One region of the Klebsiella sp. GFKo11 genome, then DNA from elsewhere that is predicted to be linked to it. Evidence: predicted binding sites of a transcription regulator. Region 1 holds the regulator's gene; each other region holds the start of a gene.
The links. Region 1 encodes PhoB, which activates phosphate uptake and scavenging genes when phosphate is short. Its sites were predicted from a motif close to CTGTCATAAAACTGNCNNAT; they were not measured.

Region 1 (6,987 bases):
AGGGTTATGCACCGACATCTCGCCCAGCGCGCGCATGATAATGTACGCCGCGACGCCGCCGATAATATAAGCCAGCAGGACGCTCGGCCCCGCCATTTTAATCGCGTCAGCCGAGCCATAGAAAAGCCCGGTACCGATTGCCGAACCAAGAGCCATAAAACGAATATGCCGGGTACTTAGCCCACGCTTAAGCTTGTTACTACTTTCCATCGTGTTCCATGCCGTTTGTCTCCCCTGGCCTTTGCGGGGGCAAAGTTCAAAAGGAGCATAACTAAAAAAACAAAAAACCACGGGAGGTTAAATCCCGTGGTTAAGCACTTAAATTCTCGACGTCGTTTAGTGTGCGCCGGATGTCACCTGACGTCCTACGGCACGATCCCAAACAACCGCCAGAATCAGCATTACTGCGGTCGGCATCAGCCAGGCCAGCCCCTGTTCTGCCAACGGCAGACGCGCGGTCCAGGATGGCATAAAGTCGGCAAACGGCGACGCTTTAACGCCATCAATAATACCAAACATCAGGCTGATAAACATGGCCGGGGCAATAACGCGGGACGAATTATGCCACCAACCGCGGGTAAAGCTTAATACAACCAGTGCGATACACGGCGGGTAGATTGCCGTCAGCACCGGAATTGAAATCTGAATCAGGTGGCTCAGCCCCAGATTGGAGACCGCCATCGAGAACAGGCCGAGGATAAACACCAGCGTGCGATAAGAGAACGGCAGGTACTGGGCGAAGAACTCCGCGCAGGCGCAGGTCAAGCCCACCGCCGTAACCAGACAGGCGATAAAGATCAGCGCCGCCAGCAGGAAACTTCCCGCGCCGCCGAAGGTGTGCTGTACGTAAGCGTGCAGAATCGCCGCGCCGTTGGCGGATTGCTCGACCAGCGTGCCGCTATCGGAACCGAGGCGGAACAGCGCCAGATACAACAGCGTCAGGCCAACACCAGCCATCAGGCCAGCCCAGACGGTGTAGCGGGTCAACAGACGGGCTTCTGTCACGCCACGGGAACGCGCGGCGTTGACAATCACGATACCAAAGACCATCGCCCCAAGGGTATCCATGGTCAGGTAACCGTTAACGAAGCCGTTAGAAAACGGTGCGGTGCGATAGGCTTCCATCGCGTGACTCAGCGGGCCGGCAGGCCAGACAATCGCCGCAACGGAGAGAATAACCAGCGCAATGATTTTCAGCGGCGCGAGGAAATTCCCCACCGTATCCAACAGTTTGCCCGGATAGAGCGAAACAAGGATCACCAGTGCAAAATAGATAACGCTATAAATCAGCAGCGGCAGAGGGCCATCACCGGTCAGCGGAGCAATCCCCACTTCAAAAGAGACGGTGGCGGTACGCGGAGTAGCGAACAGCGGCCCCACAGCCAGATAGCAAACTACGGCCAGCAGGATACCGGCGACTTTACCAATCGGCGTGCTCAGGCTTTCTACGCCGCCGCCGACTTTCGCCAATGCCACGACCGTTAGCACCGGTAAACCCACGGCGGTAATCAGAAAGCCAATAGCCGCGGTCCAGACGTGTTCACCAGCCTGTAAGCCAACCATCGGAGGGAAGATAATATTGCCTGCGCCGACGAACAGCGCGAAGGTCATAAAGCCCAACGCAACGATGTCGCGAGATTTTAACTGATGGGTCATAAATTCATTACTGCCTGTGGATGTGGTGTTGTAAAAACGGATAAATACCGCGCCTTCCCTTAGGGGATGATACAGCGGCCATTGTCAGTAAACTCAGCGGGATATGCTCCCAAAGCGGCGTGGAAAAGAATTGTTTTTTGAATTACCACGCAAAAACAGTCTGTCTGCGACCGTAGGGGGGCAATTTAAACGCTTATAACGTTTTAAAGCAAGGAGGGATCGTAAAAGCAGATGATTATGCTAACTCTATTTTCATAGCCAGAATGATTGACCTGACTGATGGAAAACATGTGGCTTATCATGCGAACAAAAAAGCAGCGAACGTTCGTTAATTACGCAAAACGAAATTGCCTGCAAATGAAAATGACCAGCCGAAGCTGGTCATTGGCAACTAATGCTGACAGGACAGGAACTAGGGCTCATTTTTGGCAATTAAACGTTCCGGCAGCAAGAAGCTAAAACGCGTCCCTTTGCCCAGCGTGCTTTCAATTTCAAGACGACTGTCGTGATGACTGATCGCGTGTTTAACAATCGCCAGCCCCAAACCGCTGCCGCCGGTTTGCCGCGATCGTGCCTTATCAACACGGTAGAAACGTTCGGTCAGGCGCGGAATATGCTCCGGAGAAATTCCCGGACCGTTATCCTCGACGCTAAACAACGCGCCGTGAGATGCCCGCTTCCAGCTCACGGTGATTTCCGTTCCCGCCGGAGTATGATTGACCGCGTTATACACCAGGTTGGAAATCGCGCTACGCAGTTGTTCTTCATTCCCCAACACTTTCAGCGACTCATCGACGGAAAAATGCAGAACATGCTTCTGCTGACTCAGGGTTTGCGCCTCGCGCTCCACCACCCGCAGCATCATCGGCACATCGATTCTATCGTTCATCGCCAGTACCGGCGCGGCCTCTATTCGTGACAGCGTCAGCAGTTGTTTAACCAGGCCTTCCATACGCTGGGTTTGCTCGCGCATGGTGTGTAACGCTTTCTCGCGCGTGCCCCCTTCCAGTATCTGCTCCTGCATCATCTCCAGATACCCCTGCAACACCGTCAGCGGGGTTCGCAGCTCGTGGCTGACGTTGGCAAAGAAGTTACGTCGCGCCCCTTCGAGCTGATGCATCTGCGTAACATCACGCGCCACCATCAGCAGCTGTTTATCGCTGTAGGGCATCACGCGAATTTCCAGATGCCTGGCATTATTCAACACCAGATTCAACGGCTTCGAGAAATCACGATATTTCAGGTAGTTGGCAAATTCCGGGTAGCGCAGCAGGTTAAGGATGTTCTGTCCGTTATCGTCCGGCCAGCGCAGATTAAGCGTCTGCTGGGCCAGGCCATTACACCAGAACATCACGCCCTCTTCGGTAGTTAAAACCACCGCATCAGGGAGAGATTCTGCACCGCTGCGAAAACGCTTTATAAGACTACCCAGCTCGCGACGGCGCTTTTTATTACGCATCTGCATCTGATGCAGGCCGTACAACAGCGGTTCCCAACTGCCGCTGCCCGGCGGTGGCGTCATGCTGCGGTCAACCCACAGCCACCACGACAGACGCATAAGATTCCAGAAATGCCAAATAAGAAGACCCGTCACCGCCGCCAGCAAAAACCACGGCAGGTGACCAAAAATCGCCCCGAGGATCAGGGCCGGGATACAACACAAGAAAAGCTCAAGCGCCAGCCTTTTCCATGACAGCCGTTCCAGCACGGTTCACACTCCTGTCGAGATTCAGAAACGGGCGGAGAAACGATATCCCGTGCCGCGAACCGTTTGTACCATCCGGTCATGGCCGCTATGTTCCAGCGCTTTACGCAGGCGGCGAATATGTACATCCACCGTTCTGTCTTCTACATATACGTTAGTTCCCCAAACGTGGTTGAGCAGCTGTTCGCGGCTATAAACACGCTCCGGGTGGGTCATAAAGAAGTGTAATAATTTAAACTCGGTCGGCCCCATATCCAGCGGGTTTTCACCGGTCATGACGCGATGCGAAGAAGGGTCGAGGCTCAGTCCCTGCATTTCAATCACCTCTTCCACCGCCATCGGCGAAATGCGCCGCATCACGGCTTTAATTCGCGCCACCAGCTCTTTCGGAGAGAATGGCTTGGTGATGTAATCATCCGCGCCGGTTTCCAGGCCGCGAACGCGATCTTCCTCTTCACCACGGGCGGTTAACATTACCACCGGAATCTCGCGGGTCATCGCTTCGCGCTTGAGCTGTTTAATAAACTGTAAACCTGAGCCACCCGGTAGCATCCAGTCGAGCAGGATCAAATCAGGCCAAGGTTCATTGAGTTGATTGACCGCGCTGTCAAAATCTTCCGCCTCGATGGGCTGAAAGCCGTTTTGCTCCAGAACAAAGCAGACCATTTCGCGGATTGGAGCTTCATCTTCAACGACCAGAATTCTTCTCGCCATTATTTACCCTGTATTTTTTAGCCATCAGTATAGAAGTGCGCGGCCATTATGCGTCAGATTTATGACAGATTTATGAAAAAAATGACGGGCAGATGAACAAGGGATTTTGAATTGTGACACGGACTTATCTCACTGTAGACCAGTGCTATAATGCCGCTTACGCTTTTTTCGCTACGGGACCACTATGCGCATCCTTCACACTTCTGACTGGCACCTTGGGCAAAATTTTTACAGCAAAAGCCGCGCCGCTGAGCATCAGGCGTTTCTCGACTGGCTGCTGACCAGCGCCCAGGAGCATGAGGTTGATGCCATTATTGTCGCGGGCGATATTTTTGATACCGGCTCCCCGCCGAGCTACGCGCGTGAGCTGTATAACCGGTTTGTCGTTCAGCTACAGCAGACCGGCTGCCAACTGGTGGTACTGGCGGGAAACCACGATTCGGTGGCGACCCTCAATGAATCGCGGGATATTCTCGCCTTCCTGAAAACCACGGTAGTCGCCAATGCCGGTCACGCTCCTTTTATTCTGCCCTTGCGTGATGGTTCAGCGGGGGCGATTTTTTGCCCTGTGCCGTTCCTGCGCCCGCGCGAGCTAGTGACCAGCCAGGCCGGTCACTCCAGCGGTGAAAAGCAGAAGCAGCTCCTCACCGCCATCAGCGACTACTACCAGCAGCAGTATCAGCAGGCCTGCGAACTGCGCGGCTACCGGCCGCTGCCGATTATCGCCAGTGGTCATTTGACCACCGTCGGCGCCAGCAAAAGCGACGCGGTTCGCGAAATCTATATCGGCACCCTCGACGCCTTTCCGGCAAGCCACTTTCCCCCTGCCGATTACATCGCGCTTGGCCATATTCACCGGGCGCAAGTGGTGGGCGGCTGCGAGCATATTCGCTACAGCGGATCGCCCATCCCGCTGAGCTTTGACGAAACCGGGAAAAACAAAAGCGTCAACCTGGTGACCTTCACCAACGGATGTCTAACAGACGTCACGCCGCTCATCGTCCCCATTACCCAGCCGCTGGCAGTATTAAAGGGCGATTTCGCCAGCATCAGCGAGCAGTTGAATCAGTGGCAAGATAATAGCCAGCAACCCGCCGTCTGGCTGGATATTGAGATCACCAGCGACGAATATTTGCATGATATTCAACGCAAAATTCAGGCACAGACCGAAACGCTACCGGTAGAAGTGCTGCTGGTGCGCCGCAGTCGCGCCCAGCGCGAGCGCATTCTGGCGGGCGAGCGCCGGGAAACGCTCAGCGAACTGCAGGTCGAAGATGTGTTTGCCCGTCGCCTGGCGCTGGAAACCCTGGAAGAGTCGCAGCAACAGCGCCTGGAGCAGCTGTTTAACGAGACGCTGCATAGCCTGAACGATGAGGATCGTCTGTGAAAATCCTGAGCTTACGTCTGAAAAACCTCAACTCGCTAAAAGGCGAATGGAAAATCGATTTCACCGCCGAGCCGTTCGCCAGCAACGGGCTGTTTGCCATTACCGGGCCGACCGGTGCCGGAAAAACCACCCTGCTCGACGCCATCTGTCTCGCGCTGTATCACGAAACCCCGCGTCTGAGCAGCGTGTCACAATCACAAAACGATCTGATGACCCGCGACACCGCCGAATGTCTGGCAGAAGTGGAGTTCGAGGTCAAAGGCATCGCCTACCGCGCCTTCTGGAGCCAGAATCGGGCGAGAAACCAGCCGGATGGTAATCTACAGGCCCCGCGCGTCGAGCTGGCGCGCTGCGACGACGGCAAAATCCTCGCCGATAAAGTCAAAGATAAGCTGGAAATGACCGCCACCCTCACCGGGCTGGATTATGGTCGCTTCACCCGCTCAATGCTGCTGTCACAGGGGCAGTTCGCCGCCTTCCTCAACGCCAAACCCAAAGAGCGCGCCGAGCTGCTGGAAGAACTAACCGGTACCGAAATTTACGGTCAGATTTCAGCACAGGTCTTTGAAAAGCATAAGCTTGCCCGCATCGAGCTGGAAAAACTTCAGGCCCAGGCTTCCGGCGTCCTGCTGCTGAGTGACGAGCAGCAGCAGGTTCTCCAGCAAAGTTTGCAAGTACTTACTGATGAAGAAAAACAGCAGGTTAGCGAGCAAACCAGTCTGCAAAACGCCCGTCAATGGCTGATGCGTCGTGAAGAGCTGACGACGGAAAATCTGAAGGCCCAGGCCACGCTGCGCGAGGCGCAGTCTGCGCTCGAACAGGCGCAGCCGCAGCTGACCGCACTGCTCAATGCGCAGCCCGCCGAACACTTGCGCCCGCATTGGACACGCCAGCAGGAACAAGCCGCCGCGCTGGCGCAAACCCGCCACCAGAGAGAAGAAGTAAATACTCGCTTACATGAACGGCTACGGTTGCGGGCAGGCATTCGCCTCGCTGCCCAGCAGCAGTCCGAACGCCTGCGCGCCCACCAGCACACGCTATCCGTATGGCTAAAAGAGCACGACCGCTATCAGCAGTGGGGAAATGCGCTGGCGGGCTGGCGGGCAGCGTTTCAACAGCAGGCCCGCGATGCGCAGCAGCAATCCACCCTGCAACAACGCCTGACGGAAACGACCCGCAGGCTGGCTGAACTCCCTTGTGCCACGCTAACGCTGGATGCCGAACAAGTGGCCCTCGAGTTGACGCAGCACACAAAGGCCCGGCCTCTGCGTCAGCAGCTTTCTTCTCTCTATAGCCAGCTACAACCGCTCAGCCAACGGTTATTACAGCTAAATGCCGCCGAACAGGCCAGCAAACAGGAACAGGAAAAGCTGGAAGCGACTCTGGCCCAGCGCCGACAGGCCTATAAAGAGAAGAATCAGCAGTTCAGCGATGTGAAAGCCCTGTGTGAAATGGAGGCGCGGATTGCCGGACTTGAGGCCGATCGCGCCCGTCTCCAGCCCGGCTCGCCGTGCCCGCTCTGCGG
Region 2 (6,987 bases), 2.5 Mb from region 1:
GGCATGGTCGATGTGATTGGCTGGCGTCTTGATGACGTGGTGGCGCTGATTAAAGGGCCGAAGGGCAGCAAAGTTCGCCTGGAAGTTCTACCTGCTGGCAAAGGTGCAAAAACGCGCATTGTTACTCTGACCCGCGAGCGTATTCGTCTTGAAGACCGCGCGGTTAAAATGTCAGTGAAAACCGTCGGCAAAGAAAAAATCGGCGTGCTGGATATTCCTGGCTTCTATGTTGGCCTGACGGATGACGTTAAGGTACAGCTGCAGAAACTGGAAAAACAGAACGTCAGCAGCATTATTATCGACCTGCGTACTAACGGTGGCGGGGCGTTAACCGAAGCTGTTTCGCTTTCTGGCCTGTTTATCCCATCCGGCCCGGTTGTTCAGGTACGTGATAACAACGGCAAGGTACGTGAAGACAGCGATACCGATGGCGTGGTGTATTACAAAGGCCCGCTGGTAGTGCTGGTCGATCGTTTCAGCGCCTCGGCGTCTGAAATTTTCGCTGCCGCCATGCAGGATTACGGTCGTGCACTGATTGTTGGTGAACCGACCTTCGGTAAAGGCACCGTCCAGCAGTATCGTTCGCTGAACCGCATTTACGATCAGATGCTGCGTCCGGACTGGCCAGCGCTGGGTTCCGTGCAGTACACCATCCAGAAGTTCTATCGTATTAACGGCGGTAGTACTCAGCGTAAAGGTGTCACGCCGGAAATCATGATGCCGACCGGTACCGAAGAGCGTGAAACCGGCGAGCAGTATGAAGATAACGCGCTGCCGTGGGATAGCGTTAACGCCGCGACCTTCGTGAAATATGGTGATTTGACGCCATTTGAAGCGGAAATTCTGAAACGTCACGATGAGCGTATCGTTAAAGATCCGGAATTCCAGTACATCATGAAGGATATTGCCCGTTACAACGCGATGAAAGACAAACGCAACATCGTTTCCCTGAACTACGCACAGCGTGAGAAAGAGAATGAGGAAGATGATGCGATTCGCCTGTCTCGTGTGAACGATCGCCTGAAACGCGAAGGTAAACCTCTGCTGAAGAAACTGGATGATCTGCCGAAGGATTACCAGGAGCCGGACCCGTATCTTGATGAAACGGTTCATATCGCGCTCGACCTGGCCCATCTGGAAAAAGACAGGCCAGCGGTGGAACCGCCAGCTAGCAAATAAGCACCCAACGGGCACAAGTTATTGTGCCCGTTTTCATTTCTGCCGCCCGCCTGCTTTTTGCCTGAATCCAACAAAATGTCAACGTTTTTGATGAGCGTCAGCAAGGTGCTACAAAATGTAAAGTTGTGTTTTTTTCGTGACTTAGCGGGGCATGATGGTTGAAAATTGGCGTTCTACCCACACCATGTGGGTAATCGCATAGTGCGTTTTGTTAAATCGAGGTTAAAAGAAAATTATGATGCGAATCGCGCTTTTCCTGCTGACCAACCTGGCAGTGATGGTGGTATTCGGGCTCGTGCTAAGCCTGACGGGAATTCAGTCAAGCAGTATGACCGGGCTGCTGATCATGGCGCTGTTGTTTGGTTTTGGTGGTTCTATCATTTCGCTGTTGATGTCGAAATGGATGGCGCTGAAATCAGTGGGTGGGGAAGTCATTGAGCAACCGCGTAATGAAACGGAACGCTGGCTAGTCAACACCGTCGCACAGCAGGCGCGGCAGGCCGGTATTGGAATGCCGCAGGTGGCTATCTACCATGCGCCGGATATTAACGCTTTTGCTACGGGTGCACGTCGTGATGCTTCGCTGGTTGCCGTCAGCACCGGGCTGCTGCAAAACATGAGCCGTGATGAAGCGGAAGCGGTTATTGCCCACGAGATCAGCCACATCGCCAATGGTGATATGGTCACCATGACGCTGATTCAGGGGGTTGTGAACACCTTCGTTATTTTCATCTCCCGCGTTATCGCACAGATTGCAGCAGGTTTCCTCGGCGGCAACCGCGATGAGGGGGAGAACAGCAACGGCAACCCATTGATCTACTTTGCCGTCGCAACCGTACTGGAGCTGGTATTTGGTATTCTGGCCAGCATCATTACCATGTGGTTCTCTCGTTATCGTGAGTTCCATGCGGATGCCGGTTCGGCAAAACTGGTTGGGCGTGAGAAAATGATTGCTGCCCTGCAACGTTTGAAAACCAGCTATGAGCCGCAGGAAGCCAGCAGCATGATGGCTTTCTGTATCAACGGCAAAGCAAAATCCATGAGCGAGCTGTTTATGACGCACCCGCCGCTGGATAAACGTATTGAAGCCCTGCGTAGCGGGGAATACCTGAAGTAATTATCTGCTTTCGGTAATAAAAATAAAAAATCCGCAACCTTCGGGCTGCGGATTTTTTTATGCCTGATTTTGGTTGCGGCTTACAGTCTGGCGCGCGGCTGCGTGACGCGAAGGCCGCTGACGGCGGCAGCGACAACGGCAAGCGTGCCGGCCAGCAGAAGTGCGGTGTGGGTTCCGCTATTCCCCAGCAGGTTAAACAGCAATGCGACCAGCGCCGCGCCGGTACTCTGCCCCAGCAGGCGTGCAGTACCTAACATCCCACTCGCGCCACCGCTGCGATGGGCTGGGGCTGACGACACAATCGTATGGTTGTTTGGTGACTGGAACAGACCAAAACCTGCGCCACAGAGCGCCATTCGCCAGATGATATCCAGGTCCGAAGGGGAAGAGGGCAGTAAAGCGAGGCCAAACAGACCACAGGCCATCACAATCAGGCCAATTGCGCCCAACAGGCCGGCATGGACTCTCTCAATCAAATACCCTGCCAGCGGTGCCATCACCATCGTGGCCAGCGGCCACGGCGTCAGGAGCAGACCGGTTTCGACCTCACTGCGCCCCATCACGGATTGCAGGAAGAACGGCAGCGAAACCATCGCCAGCATCTGGGCACAGAAGGAGCAGATAGAGGTACAAATCGAAAGCGAAAACAGCGGAATGCGCAGCAGATCAACGGGTAGCAAGGGGACCGGCATCTGGAGTTGACGACGAACAAAAAAGAATCCAACGACCAGCATCGCCACGACCTCAGCCAGAACCAGTTGTGTAGACTGGCCCTGGGCAAAGCCGCCGAGGGCAGTAATCAGCAGGCCAAAAGTCAGCGCATTCATAATTGCACTGGGCAGATCGAAGCGGGTAATTTTACTCCGCCCGGCGTTGACTGGCAGATAGCGCATTGCGAGGACCAGCGAAATGATGCCCAGCGGAATGTTAATCAGGAACAGCCATTGCCAGGAGGCAACGGAGAGAATCGCTGCGGCAATTGTCGGCCCTGCCGCGGATGATACCGCCACGACAAAAGAGTTGATCCCCATTCCGCGACCGAGAAACCGCTGAGGGTAAATCAGGCGTATCAGTGCGGTATTGACGCTCATCAGCGCCGCACCGCCAAGACCCTGCGCGACGCGTGCCAGAGTCAACATTTCCAGACTACTGGAGAGCGCGCAGGCGAGCGAGGTGAAGGTAAATACTACCAGTCCAATCTTATAAATGCGTCGGTAGCCGACCATATCGCCGAGAAAAGAGAGCGGTAGTAACGCGATAACGATGGCAATTTGATAGGCATTAACTATCCAAATAGACGATGCCGGAGAAGCATTTAAATCGCTGGCGATTGTCGGCAGCGCCACGTTGGCGATAGCACCATCCAGTACCGCCATCGTCAAACCTAATACAATGGTCAGAATTGCGCCGTAACGCTGCGGTAATGGCAGCCCATCGGAAGTGTTTTTATCCATGTGAAATCTATGTCTTAGTGAAAACTATTTACTGGACAATAATTTTAGCATTGATTATTCAGCGGCATGTCGCAGATTTGTAACGAATAGGCAGAAGAACGATTGCGGGTATCGGCATGCGAATTTATAATAAAAACCGGTTCTAGTTTTTATAAAACAGTTGCGATGAGGTGATAAATGGCAGTTGCAGATTTGGATAAACAGCCAGATTCTGTCTCTTCGGTGTTGAAGGTTTTTGGCATTTTGCAGGCGCTTGGCGAAGAGCGTGAAATCGGCATTACCGAACTGTCCCAGCGCGTCATGATGTCAAAAAGCACCGTTTATCGCTTTTTGCAGACCATGAAATCGTTGGGATATGTGGCACAAGAAGGCGAGTCTGAGAAATATTCCCTGACCCTGAAGCTGTTCGAACTGGGCGCGCGGGCATTGCAGAATGTTGATCTGGTACGTAGTGCGGATATTCAGATGCGCGAGCTTTCTCGCCTGACGAAAGAGACGGTCCACCTGGGTGCTCTGGACGAAGACAGTATTGTCTACATCCATAAAATCGACTCAATGTACAACTTGCGCATGTATTCGCGCATTGGTCGCCGCAACCCGCTGTACAGTACCGCTATCGGTAAAGTTCTGCTGGCGTGGCGCGATCGCGCAGAAGTTGAGCAGATTCTCGAAGGCGTAGAGTACAAGCGCAGCACTGACCGCACCATCACCAGTACTGAAGAGTTGTTATCGGTTCTGGATAAGGTCCGTGAACAGGGTTATGGCGAAGATAACGAAGAGCAGGAAGAAGGGTTGCGCTGTATTGGCGTGCCGGTTTTCGACCGCTTTGGCGTGGTTATTGCTGGCCTGAGTATCTCTTTTCCGACGCTGCGTTTTTCTGAAGAGCGTTTGAACGAGTATGTTGAGATGCTGCACACGGCAGCACGTAAGATTTCTGAGCAGATGGGTTACAACGATTATCCGTTCTGACAGGTCTTAATTGTTGTGAATTCGGGCTACTGACATTGTAGCCCGAATCATAACTAGCCGTTATCAACAACCGTGACGCTTTTTCGCAGAATAGGGCAATCGGTAATGCCGATAATACCGCTACTGGAATGAACATATTGTGCGGTGCTGATGCCGCGAGCCGTAAGATATTTACATTGCAATCCTAGTCCTCCGGCATTCTCACTGCTGCCCATTAATACGCCGTAACCGCTTAATAATACGCCGATCCACAAGATAGCCAGCACCACAATGGTACGTATGATCAATCGCATTGTTGCCTCAATATTTGTATTATCCTTGCGTTAATTCTGACATGAACACGAGTTGATACAAGTCTATGATTCCTAAACTTGCCTTTCGTATTACAGTTAGCCGCGGTTTAAGAAGGTCATGTTATCCTGGCGACATCTGATACTGATGCGGAGAGTGGAGTGAAAAAATTACGGTGGGTTTTGCTGATAGTTATCATAGCGGGTTGTTTACTGCTATGGACTCAGATGCTTAACGTAATGTGCGATCAGGATGTACAGTTCTTCAGCGGCATCTGCACTATCAACAAGTTTATACCCTGGTAAGACATTTTTAATATGACCGATTTTCTTCTGCTGTGTGGGTGGTAGAATGAACGCCTTCTCTTTGAGGTGGTGAAATGAGTGAGTTATTAAATCCTGGGATCGTAAATCTGGCGTCAGTAGCATTGTCGGTTGTGCTGTTGCTTGTCGGCCTGTTGTTGTGGTTTTTTGTTAATCGCGCCAGCTCGCGCGCCAATGAGCAGATTGCTCTGCTGCAAGCCTTGCTGGATCAGCAAAAGCGGCAGAATGCGCTGCTCCGCCGTCTGTGTGAAGCCAATGAGCCTGAGAAAGAGGACGTTGCCGAGCCTTCTGCAATCGAGAAGGGAAAAGGCGACGACGACTTCATCCGCCTTGTCGCAGAACGGTAATCCGACTGACAGGTGTGCACCGCTGCGGTGTGCGCCTGCATATCAGCTGACTATAACTAATCCTTATCTATTTACCCGCTTTCAGCGCCAGTCTGAACTGTTAAGATATGATTTCCTCCGCATGCTTCTGTGATTTGTTTAGACACGCAAATAAAAGAATTATGATGTGGGTCAATTGCCAGAACAAACATCATGTCATCAATACTTCATTATTATCGTGCAATGTAGACAATATTTTGAGCACTTTAATTAACGCGTTTCATTATTATGGAATGCGCATAGTTAACGCGAATTTTCAACTATCGATATGAGCTTTTATGTGCATCATTATGCAGTTTTCTTTGTATACCCCTAAAATTGGCAGTTCGTATGCGAACCGACGACAACACTCTGAAGTCGTTGAGCTATGTTGAAAAAGTTGCAGTTCTGGAGGATGTGTTATTGCTGGAACCGCATGACAGTGAAGGATTTGTCTGTGGGAGCTAAGACGCATAAATGTGCAGATGATCAAATGATTATCTTATAATCTGTGCGAGCGATCGAGACCCGTCCAAAAATGGCTTGCCATTATTTACGTTGTATGTGATAACACCGTTCGGGTTAAACGAGGTACAGTTCTGTTTATGTGTGGCATTTTCAGTAAAGAAGTCCTGAGTAAACACGTTGTCGTTGAATACCGCTTCTCTGCCGAACCTTATATTAGTGCCTCATGCAGTTATGTGTCAGTTTTATCTATGTAAGCGCCTAAGGGCGAAGAAAGAAAACAGTCTAAGGAATTTTGCAAATGGCAAAGATTAAAGGTCAAGTTAAGTGGTTCAACGAGTCTAAAGGTTTTGGTTTCATTACTCCTGCTGATGGCAGCAAAGATGTGTTCGTACACTTCTCTGCAATCCAGGGTAACGGCTTCAAAACTCTGGCTGAAGGCCAGAACGTTGAGTTCGAAATTCAGGACGGCCAGAAAGGTCCAGCAGCAGTTAACGTAACTGCTATCTGATTCAAGACCACTGAATCTTGTAAGAAAGCCTCGCCTGTGCGGGGCTTTTTAGTCTCTATTGCAAAACGTTTCTATTTTCCCCCCTCCGTTGTGCTTTGTTGCAAAACAACACCCTTATTCGCATTGTTTAGCAGTCTTTTTTGCTTATTTTCTGTTAAATCAGAGGGTTGCAAAATAATGATGGAGCTAAGGTGCAAAAGAACAAAATTAAGTCAGCCGCCAATTTTACCCCGATCCGTTTTGGGTTGCTGTGCGTGGCGATTCTCAGTTGTCTTGGGCTGCTATTGGCTCGAGTGGGCTGGCTACAAATTGT
Region 3 (6,987 bases), 610 kb from region 1:
CGCCGCGCTACCGGTCATGTCCATGCCATCACTCTGCCGTTTGCCGATGCGCTCAGCGCGATGCGTTCGCTTAAAGGCATTGGCGCGACCCATTTGCATCAGGGCCGCAGCGCCACACCGCTCAGTCGTGGCAAACTGCGCCAGCTTCAACTGGCCTGGCCGCAGCAGCAGGGGTTATGCCCGCTGACGTACCATCTTTTTACAGGAGTCATCGAACGTGATTAAACGCTTCTTTGTGACCGGAACCGACACCGAAGTCGGTAAAACCGTCACCAGCTGCGCTCTGCTACAGGCGGCCAATCGCGCAGGATTCAATAGCGCGGGTTATAAACCGGTCGCTTCCGGCAGCGAAAACACGGCGCAAGGGCTGCGCAACGACGATGCGCTGGCTCTACAGCGCAATAGTCAGGTAGCGCTACGCTACGAGCAGGTCAATCCATTCACCTTTGCTGAGCCGACGTCGCCGCATATTGTCAGCGCCGATGAGGGCAGGCCAATTGACGCCGCAGCGCTTTCGGCCGGTTTACGCGAGCTGGAAGGGCTGGCGAATTGGGTGTTAGTCGAAGGGGCTGGGGGCTGGTTTACGCCGCTTTCAGAAACGCTGACCTTTGCCGACTGGGTAGAGCAAGAGCAGTTACCGGTGATTTTAGTGGTGGGCGTTAAGCTGGGGTGCATTAACCATGCGATGCTCACCGCTCAGGCGGTGATTCAGGCCGGGCTGCCGTTGGCGGGATGGATAGCTAACGATATCCAGCCGCCGGGCAAGCGCCACCTTGAGTATCTGGCGACGCTAAAACGTGTACTGCCCGCGCCGTTTCTTGGTGAGATCCCGTGGCTGGCGGATGTGGCACAGCGCGAGGATCTCGGCCACTATCTCGATCTCAGCGTGCTGGATCGGGCGTCATCCACTGCGCCAGCAGCGGCGCATCCAGCTGGATAACATCCCCCTGGGCGACGCTGCGACCGCAGTGCAGCAGGCAGAAACTGTCCGCGACCCGGCGAATAAACGGCAGGTGCTGCTCGGCGATCAGCACCGTCAGGCCGATATCGCGGTTCAGACGAACCAGCAGGTCGCCTAATTTGTGCAGAAAACGTTGCCCGCCAGCGCGCGAGGGTTCATCAAGGATCAGCAGGCGCGGGCGGGTTATCAGCGCCCGGGCCAGCGCCAACTGGTACTGATCATCAGCCGTTAGCGTAATGCCTTTGCTTTGCCGCAGCGTATAGAGTTCCGGAAACAGATCGTAAATCTCCCCGGCCACCGCTGACGCGGATTCGCCGCCTGCCGCGAGGGCAATATGCAGATTCTCCTCCACGCTCAGTTGCGAAAAGATGCGTTTGTCCTGCGGGACGTAGCCGATACCGATAGCGCTACGCGATTGCGCGGAGAGCGGCATCAGGTCATAGGGCGCAGCCCCCGCGTCCTGCCAGGTCATACTTCCGCTGGCCACCGGGAGGTGCCCGGTAATACAGTTAACGAGGGTGGTTTTCCCCATCCCCTCACGCCCCATTACGCAAGTACATTTCCCCGGCCTGAGCTCAAGGTCAACATTCCACAGCGTGTGCTGGCTTCCGTAATAGTGGTTCACGGCACGTAGACTCAACATAGACGTTTTCTCCTTTCCTGGGATAGCGGGCGACAAGAAGATTCTGCAAATCCCTTGCCAGGAAAAAGAACTCTCGGTATTTGCTGACAAATACAGGGGCGGCATGGTGAAAAGGAAGAGGGTTACGGCAGACCTTGCACTTTCCCGGTGCCAGAGCGCTGAAATGTGGTGCAAAAAATAATAGAAAATCCAGCTATTCTTTGCCGATAAATCGCAAAAAAAATTCAATAAATTTTTTTAGCAGGTGTTTTGCCCCATTCAGTGATTTCGGCCGGGTGGCACAGGTCATGGGCTGCAGACAGTTATCCACTATTCCTGTGGATAACCTTGTGCATTAGAGTTAGAGAACTTGCGGTAAGCTAGAGATTACGCGGCCTGCGGGCAAATTGACGCGAAACCCATCTTTTCTTAAATTTTGTTAAATATCAATTAATTAAATAAAATCAATGGCTGTAAAAAAAGTGTCACCGACTGCCACAAAAGATTCATCCCCTTGCTTGACAAATGTTAAATGCCAAAAGTTTCTGGGGATAACCCTACTGATTGGTGGATTATCCCGCAAGGCGGCTTTTTTTCGTCCGCGATGGCGGTAAAAAAGACAAATCTGGAGATATACGATAGTATGATACTGTTTTTATATCCAGTATTATTTATTGGCAAAAGTTGAACTGAAGGGTAGAATTAAACACCTGCCGTTCAACCCTTCTTCAGGTCCTGATTGATGAGTAAACCGTTCAAGCTGCATTCTGCTTTCCGTCCCTCTGGCGACCAGCCGGAAGCCATTCGTCGCCTGGAAGAGGGGCTGGAAGATGGCCTGGCGCATCAAACGCTGCTCGGCGTAACCGGTTCGGGTAAAACGTTTACCATCGCCAACGTTATTGCCGATCTACAACGCCCGACGATGGTGCTGGCACCTAACAAAACGCTGGCGGCGCAGCTTTACGGCGAGATGAAAGAGTTCTTCCCGGAGAACGCGGTGGAGTATTTCGTCTCTTACTACGATTATTATCAGCCCGAAGCCTATGTGCCGAGCTCGGATACCTTCATTGAGAAGGACGCGTCGGTCAACGAACATATTGAACAGATGCGCCTGTCGGCGACCAAAGCGCTGCTTGAGCGTCGCGATGTGGTGGTGGTGGCATCGGTTTCCGCTATCTACGGTCTGGGCGATCCGGACCTGTACCTGAAGATGATGCTGCACCTCACGGTCGGCATGATAATCGACCAGCGCGCCATTCTGCGTCGTCTGGCCGAACTGCAATATACCCGCAACGATCAGGCCTTCCAGCGCGGTACCTTCCGCGTTCGCGGCGAAGTTATCGATATCTTCCCGGCGGAGTCTGACGATATCGCGCTGCGTATCGAGCTATTCGATGAGGAAGTTGAGCGCCTGTCGCTGTTCGACCCGCTGACCGGCCACGTGGAATCGACGATCCCACGCTATACCGTCTATCCCAAAACGCACTACGTCACCCCGCGTGAACGTATCGTCCAGGCGATGGAAGAGATTAAAGTTGAGCTGGCTGACCGGCGCAAGGTGCTGCTGGAGAACAACAAGCTGCTGGAAGAGCAGCGCCTGAGTCAGCGTACCCAGTTCGATCTCGAAATGATGAACGAGCTGGGCTATTGCTCAGGGATTGAAAACTACTCGCGCTATCTCTCGGGGCGCGGGCCGGGCGAGCCGCCACCGACGCTATTCGACTACCTGCCTGCTGATGGCCTGCTGGTTATTGATGAATCCCACGTCACTATTCCGCAAATTGGCGGCATGTATCGTGGTGACCGGGCGCGTAAAGAGACGCTGGTGGAGTACGGCTTCCGTTTGCCGTCGGCGCTGGACAACCGTCCGATGAAGTTTGAAGAGTTTGAAGCCCTCGCGCCGCAGACCATTTATGTTTCGGCAACGCCTGGGGCCTATGAGCTGGATAAATCCGGCGACGAAGTGGTGGACCAGGTAGTCCGTCCGACGGGGCTGCTTGACCCGGTGATTGAAGTGCGTCCGGTGGGAACCCAGGTGGACGACCTGCTCTCGGAAATTCGTATTCGCACCGCGATTAACGAGCGCGTGCTGGTCACCACCCTGACCAAGCGGATGGCGGAAGATTTAACTGAGTATCTGGAAGAGCACGGTGAGCGGGTGCGCTACCTGCACTCAGATATCGACACTGTGGAACGTATGGAAATTATCCGCGACCTGCGTCTGGGCGAGTTTGACGTGCTGGTCGGGATCAACCTGTTGCGTGAAGGCTTAGACATGCCGGAAGTGTCGCTGGTGGCTATTCTGGATGCCGACAAAGAGGGCTTCCTGCGCTCGGAGCGCTCGCTGATTCAGACTATTGGCCGCGCGGCGCGTAACATCAACGGTAAAGCGATTCTTTACGGCGACAGGATAACTGCGTCGATGGCCAGAGCGATTGATGAAACCGAGCGTCGTCGTGAGAAGCAGCAACGTTACAATGAAGAGCACGGTATTACGCCTACGGGACTCAATAAGAAAGTGGTTGATATTCTGGCGCTGGGTCAGAATATTGCGAAAACCAAAACCAAGGGACGCGGCAAGTTCCGCTCGCCGGTTGAAGCTGATGCGGTGGAACTGACCCTGACGCCGAAAGCGCTACAGCAGAAAATTCGCGAGCTGGAAGGGCAGATGATGCAGCATGCGCAAAACCTGGAGTTCGAAGAGGCGGCGCAAATTCGCGACCAGCTTCATCAGCTGCGCGATCTGTTTATCGCTGCGTCGTAGCCGTTTGCGAAATTCTTCCTCCCGGGGGCGGCGCTCGACGCGCCTTGCCCGGGCTACGGGTTCACCGCCGTCTGAGGTCCGGTAGCCCGGACAGATGCGCAGCATCGCCTCCGGGAAATGTGCTGGATCAGATGCCTGCGCGTGGCTTCATCCCGGGGGCGGCGCTCGACGCGCCTTGCCCGGGCTACGGGTTCACCGCCGTCTGAGGCCCGGTAGCCCGGACAGATGCGCAGTATCGCCTCCGGGGAATGTGCCGGATCAGATACCTGCGCGTGGCTTCATCCCGGGGCGGCGCTCGACGCGCCTTGCCCGGGCTACGGGTTCACAGCCGTCTGCGGGCCGGTAGCCCGGACAGATGCGCAGCATCGCCTCTTGGAAATGTGCCGGATCAGATGTCTGCGCGTGCTTCATCCCGGGGGCGGCGCTCGACGCGCCTTGCCCAGGCTACGGGTTCACTACGGGTTCACAGTTGTCTGCGGGCCGGTAGCCCGGACAGATGCGCAGCATCGCCTCCGGGAAATGTGCTGGATCAGATGCCTGCGCGTGGCTTCATCCCGGGGGCGGCGCTCGACGCGCCTTGCCCGGGCTACGGGTTCACCGCCGTCTGAGGCCCGGTAGCCCGGACAGATGCGCAGCATCGCCTCCGGGAAATATGCTGGATCAGATGCCTGCGGGTGGCTTCATCCCGGGGGCGGCGCTCGACGCGCCTTGCCCGGGCTACGGGTTCACCGCCGTCTGAGGTCCGGTAGCCCGGAAAGATGCGCAGCATCGCCTCCGGGAAATATGCTGGATCAGATGCCTGCGGGTGGCTTCATCCCGGGGGCGGCGCTCGACGCGCCTTGCCCGGGCTACGGGTTCACCGCCGTCTGAGGTCCGGTAGCCTGGACAGATGCGCAGCATCGCCTCCGGGAAATATGCTGGATCAGATGCCTGCGGGTGGCTTCATCCTAGGGGCGGCGCTCGACGCGCCTTGCCCGTGCTACAGGTTTATAGCCATCTGCGGCCCGGGATTTTCAGTCACGGGTTCAATCCCGTTTTTCCGTGGCCCTTAATGTTGGCTTAATATTGTTCGGCGAAACTATCCTCAATCTACTGAGGATAGCGCCATGCAAAAATTAATCTTCCGCGAATACCTGGCAGTTACCTGCGCCTTTGTTATTGTCGTTGCCTTCTTCCATCAGTGGGTGCTGACGTTCTGACGGGACGTTTTAGGGAAGAGCACCCAGGCGCGAACTCCTGGGCCGGGTTGACGGTTATGTAAAAAGAACTGGGCATCGTGTAACTGGGCGATGCGGGTTACGATACTGAGCCCCAGACCAATACCACCGTAGCGGCTGTCCATGCGTACAAACGCTTTGCTCAATTCACCGCTTTTTGCTTCATCAATTCCCGGACCTTCATCTTCCACCGCCAGAATTGACGTCAGGCCAGGCTTTATCGACACGCGAATCGTCGACCCGGCAGGGCTGTAACGATGCGCGTTTTCCACCAGGTTACGTAAAATCACCCGCACCAGCGTAGCGTCGCCTGACACAATCGCCTCACCACTTCCTTCGTCAAGCACCAGCTTTTGTTGCCGCTGCGCCAGCATCGCCTGTAACTCATCTTGTAGCGGTTCGACAACATCCTCTTTCAGCGCCACCTGCTGATAGCTCCCGGCGGAAAATGACTGGCCGACGCGCGCCAGCTGAAGCAATTGATTGATGCTGTTGGTCATTTGATCGAGCCGCTGAATTAGCGGGTCTACGCTGACGCTATGGACTTTGGCCAGCAGCTCCAGATGCAGACGCAGCCCGGCAAGCGGCGTGCGCAGTTCGTGGGCGACGTCGGCGGTAAACAGGCGCTCGCGATCCAGCGTCAGATTCAGGCGAGAAACCAGCTGATTGATTGCGCTCGTCACTGCGGTAACTTCCGGCACCGACTCTTTCAGCGTAATCGGCTGGAGATTGTCTGGGGTACGACTCTCCAGCTCTTCTTGTAGTCGTGACAGCGGCTTGGTGATTTGTTTGACCGCCAGCAGGCTGATATACAGCGCCAGGCCGATAATCAACAGGCTTGGGATCAATAGGCTGGCGACCGCTTCCCGGACTTCATGCTCAACATGCTTTTGGTTGTTGTGCCCCTCAATGGCGCTGGCCACCAGTAGCTGGATCTGTTCCTGGCTTTCATGCCACAGCCAGAACACGCTAACCAACTGACAAACCGCCAGAATAGCGCCGATAGTCAGCAGCAGTCGATGGCGCATGGTCCAGTTTGCATTAACGAACAGCGACATATCGTTATTCCACTTCAGTATTGTTGACCAACATATAGCCGAAACCCCGGACGGTGCGGATCCGCGCTTTACCCACCTTATCGCGCAGATTGTGAATATGCACCTCCAGGGTGTTGGTGGCCGGCTCGTTATCCCAGCTATAAATATCGTTGTAGAGAATTTCGCGGTGTACCGGGCTGCCCGCTTTCATCATCAGGCGTGAGAGCAGGGCGTACTCTTTCGGCGTTAAATCAAGAGACTGCTCGCCGAGCCAGACCAGACGGCGGGTGACGTTCAGGCGCAAATTACCCACGGTCAGCTCATTATCCCCCTGATTGTTGTGGCGACGCAGCAGGGCACGAATGCGCGCGTTCAACTCTTCAAGA

Region 2: kdgR (DNA-binding transcriptional regulator KdgR) is a predicted target of PhoB. The motif match lies at 3,817-3,836, and genes of this name have one in related genera.
Region 3: uvrB (excinuclease ABC subunit UvrB) is a predicted target of PhoB. The motif match lies at 2,055-2,074, and genes of this name have one in related genera.

The regions. Positions count from the first base shown of each region.
Region 1 covers NZ_CM151369.1:4,941,696-4,948,682, forward strand. Annotated here, with positions in the region: gene proY (proline-specific permease ProY) at 1-210, opposite strand, end outside; gene brnQ (branched-chain amino acid transporter carrier protein BrnQ) at 337-1,656, opposite strand; gene phoR (phosphate regulon sensor histidine kinase PhoR) at 2,069-3,364, opposite strand; gene phoB (phosphate response regulator transcription factor PhoB) at 3,386-4,075, opposite strand; gene sbcD (exonuclease subunit SbcD) at 4,260-5,462, shown strand; gene sbcC (exonuclease subunit SbcC) at 5,459-6,987, shown strand, end outside.
Region 2 covers NZ_CM151369.1:2,445,281-2,452,267, forward strand. Annotated here, with positions in the region: gene prc (carboxy terminal-processing peptidase) at 1-1,179, shown strand, start outside; gene htpX (protease HtpX) at 1,415-2,296, shown strand; gene AC07P6_RS11825 (MFS transporter) at 2,377-3,750, opposite strand; gene kdgR (DNA-binding transcriptional regulator KdgR) at 3,928-4,719, shown strand; gene AC07P6_RS11835 (YobH family protein) at 4,773-5,012, opposite strand; gene mgrB (PhoP/PhoQ regulatory lipoprotein MgrB) at 5,172-5,315, shown strand; gene AC07P6_RS11845 (YebO family protein) at 5,390-5,680, shown strand; gene AC07P6_RS11850 (DUF2627 domain-containing protein) at 6,304-6,420, shown strand; gene cspE (transcription antiterminator/RNA stability regulator CspE) at 6,465-6,674, shown strand; gene ftsI (peptidoglycan glycosyltransferase FtsI) at 6,866-6,987, shown strand, end outside.
Region 3 covers NZ_CM151369.1:4,327,341-4,334,327, reverse strand. Annotated here, with positions in the region: gene bioC (malonyl-ACP O-methyltransferase BioC) at 1-225, shown strand, start outside; gene bioD (dethiobiotin synthase) at 218-940, shown strand; gene AC07P6_RS20990 (ABC transporter ATP-binding protein) at 882-1,604, opposite strand; gene uvrB (excinuclease ABC subunit UvrB) at 2,326-4,347, shown strand; gene pmrB (two-component system sensor histidine kinase PmrB) at 5,525-6,622, opposite strand; gene pmrA (two-component system response regulator PmrA) at 6,627-6,987, opposite strand, start outside.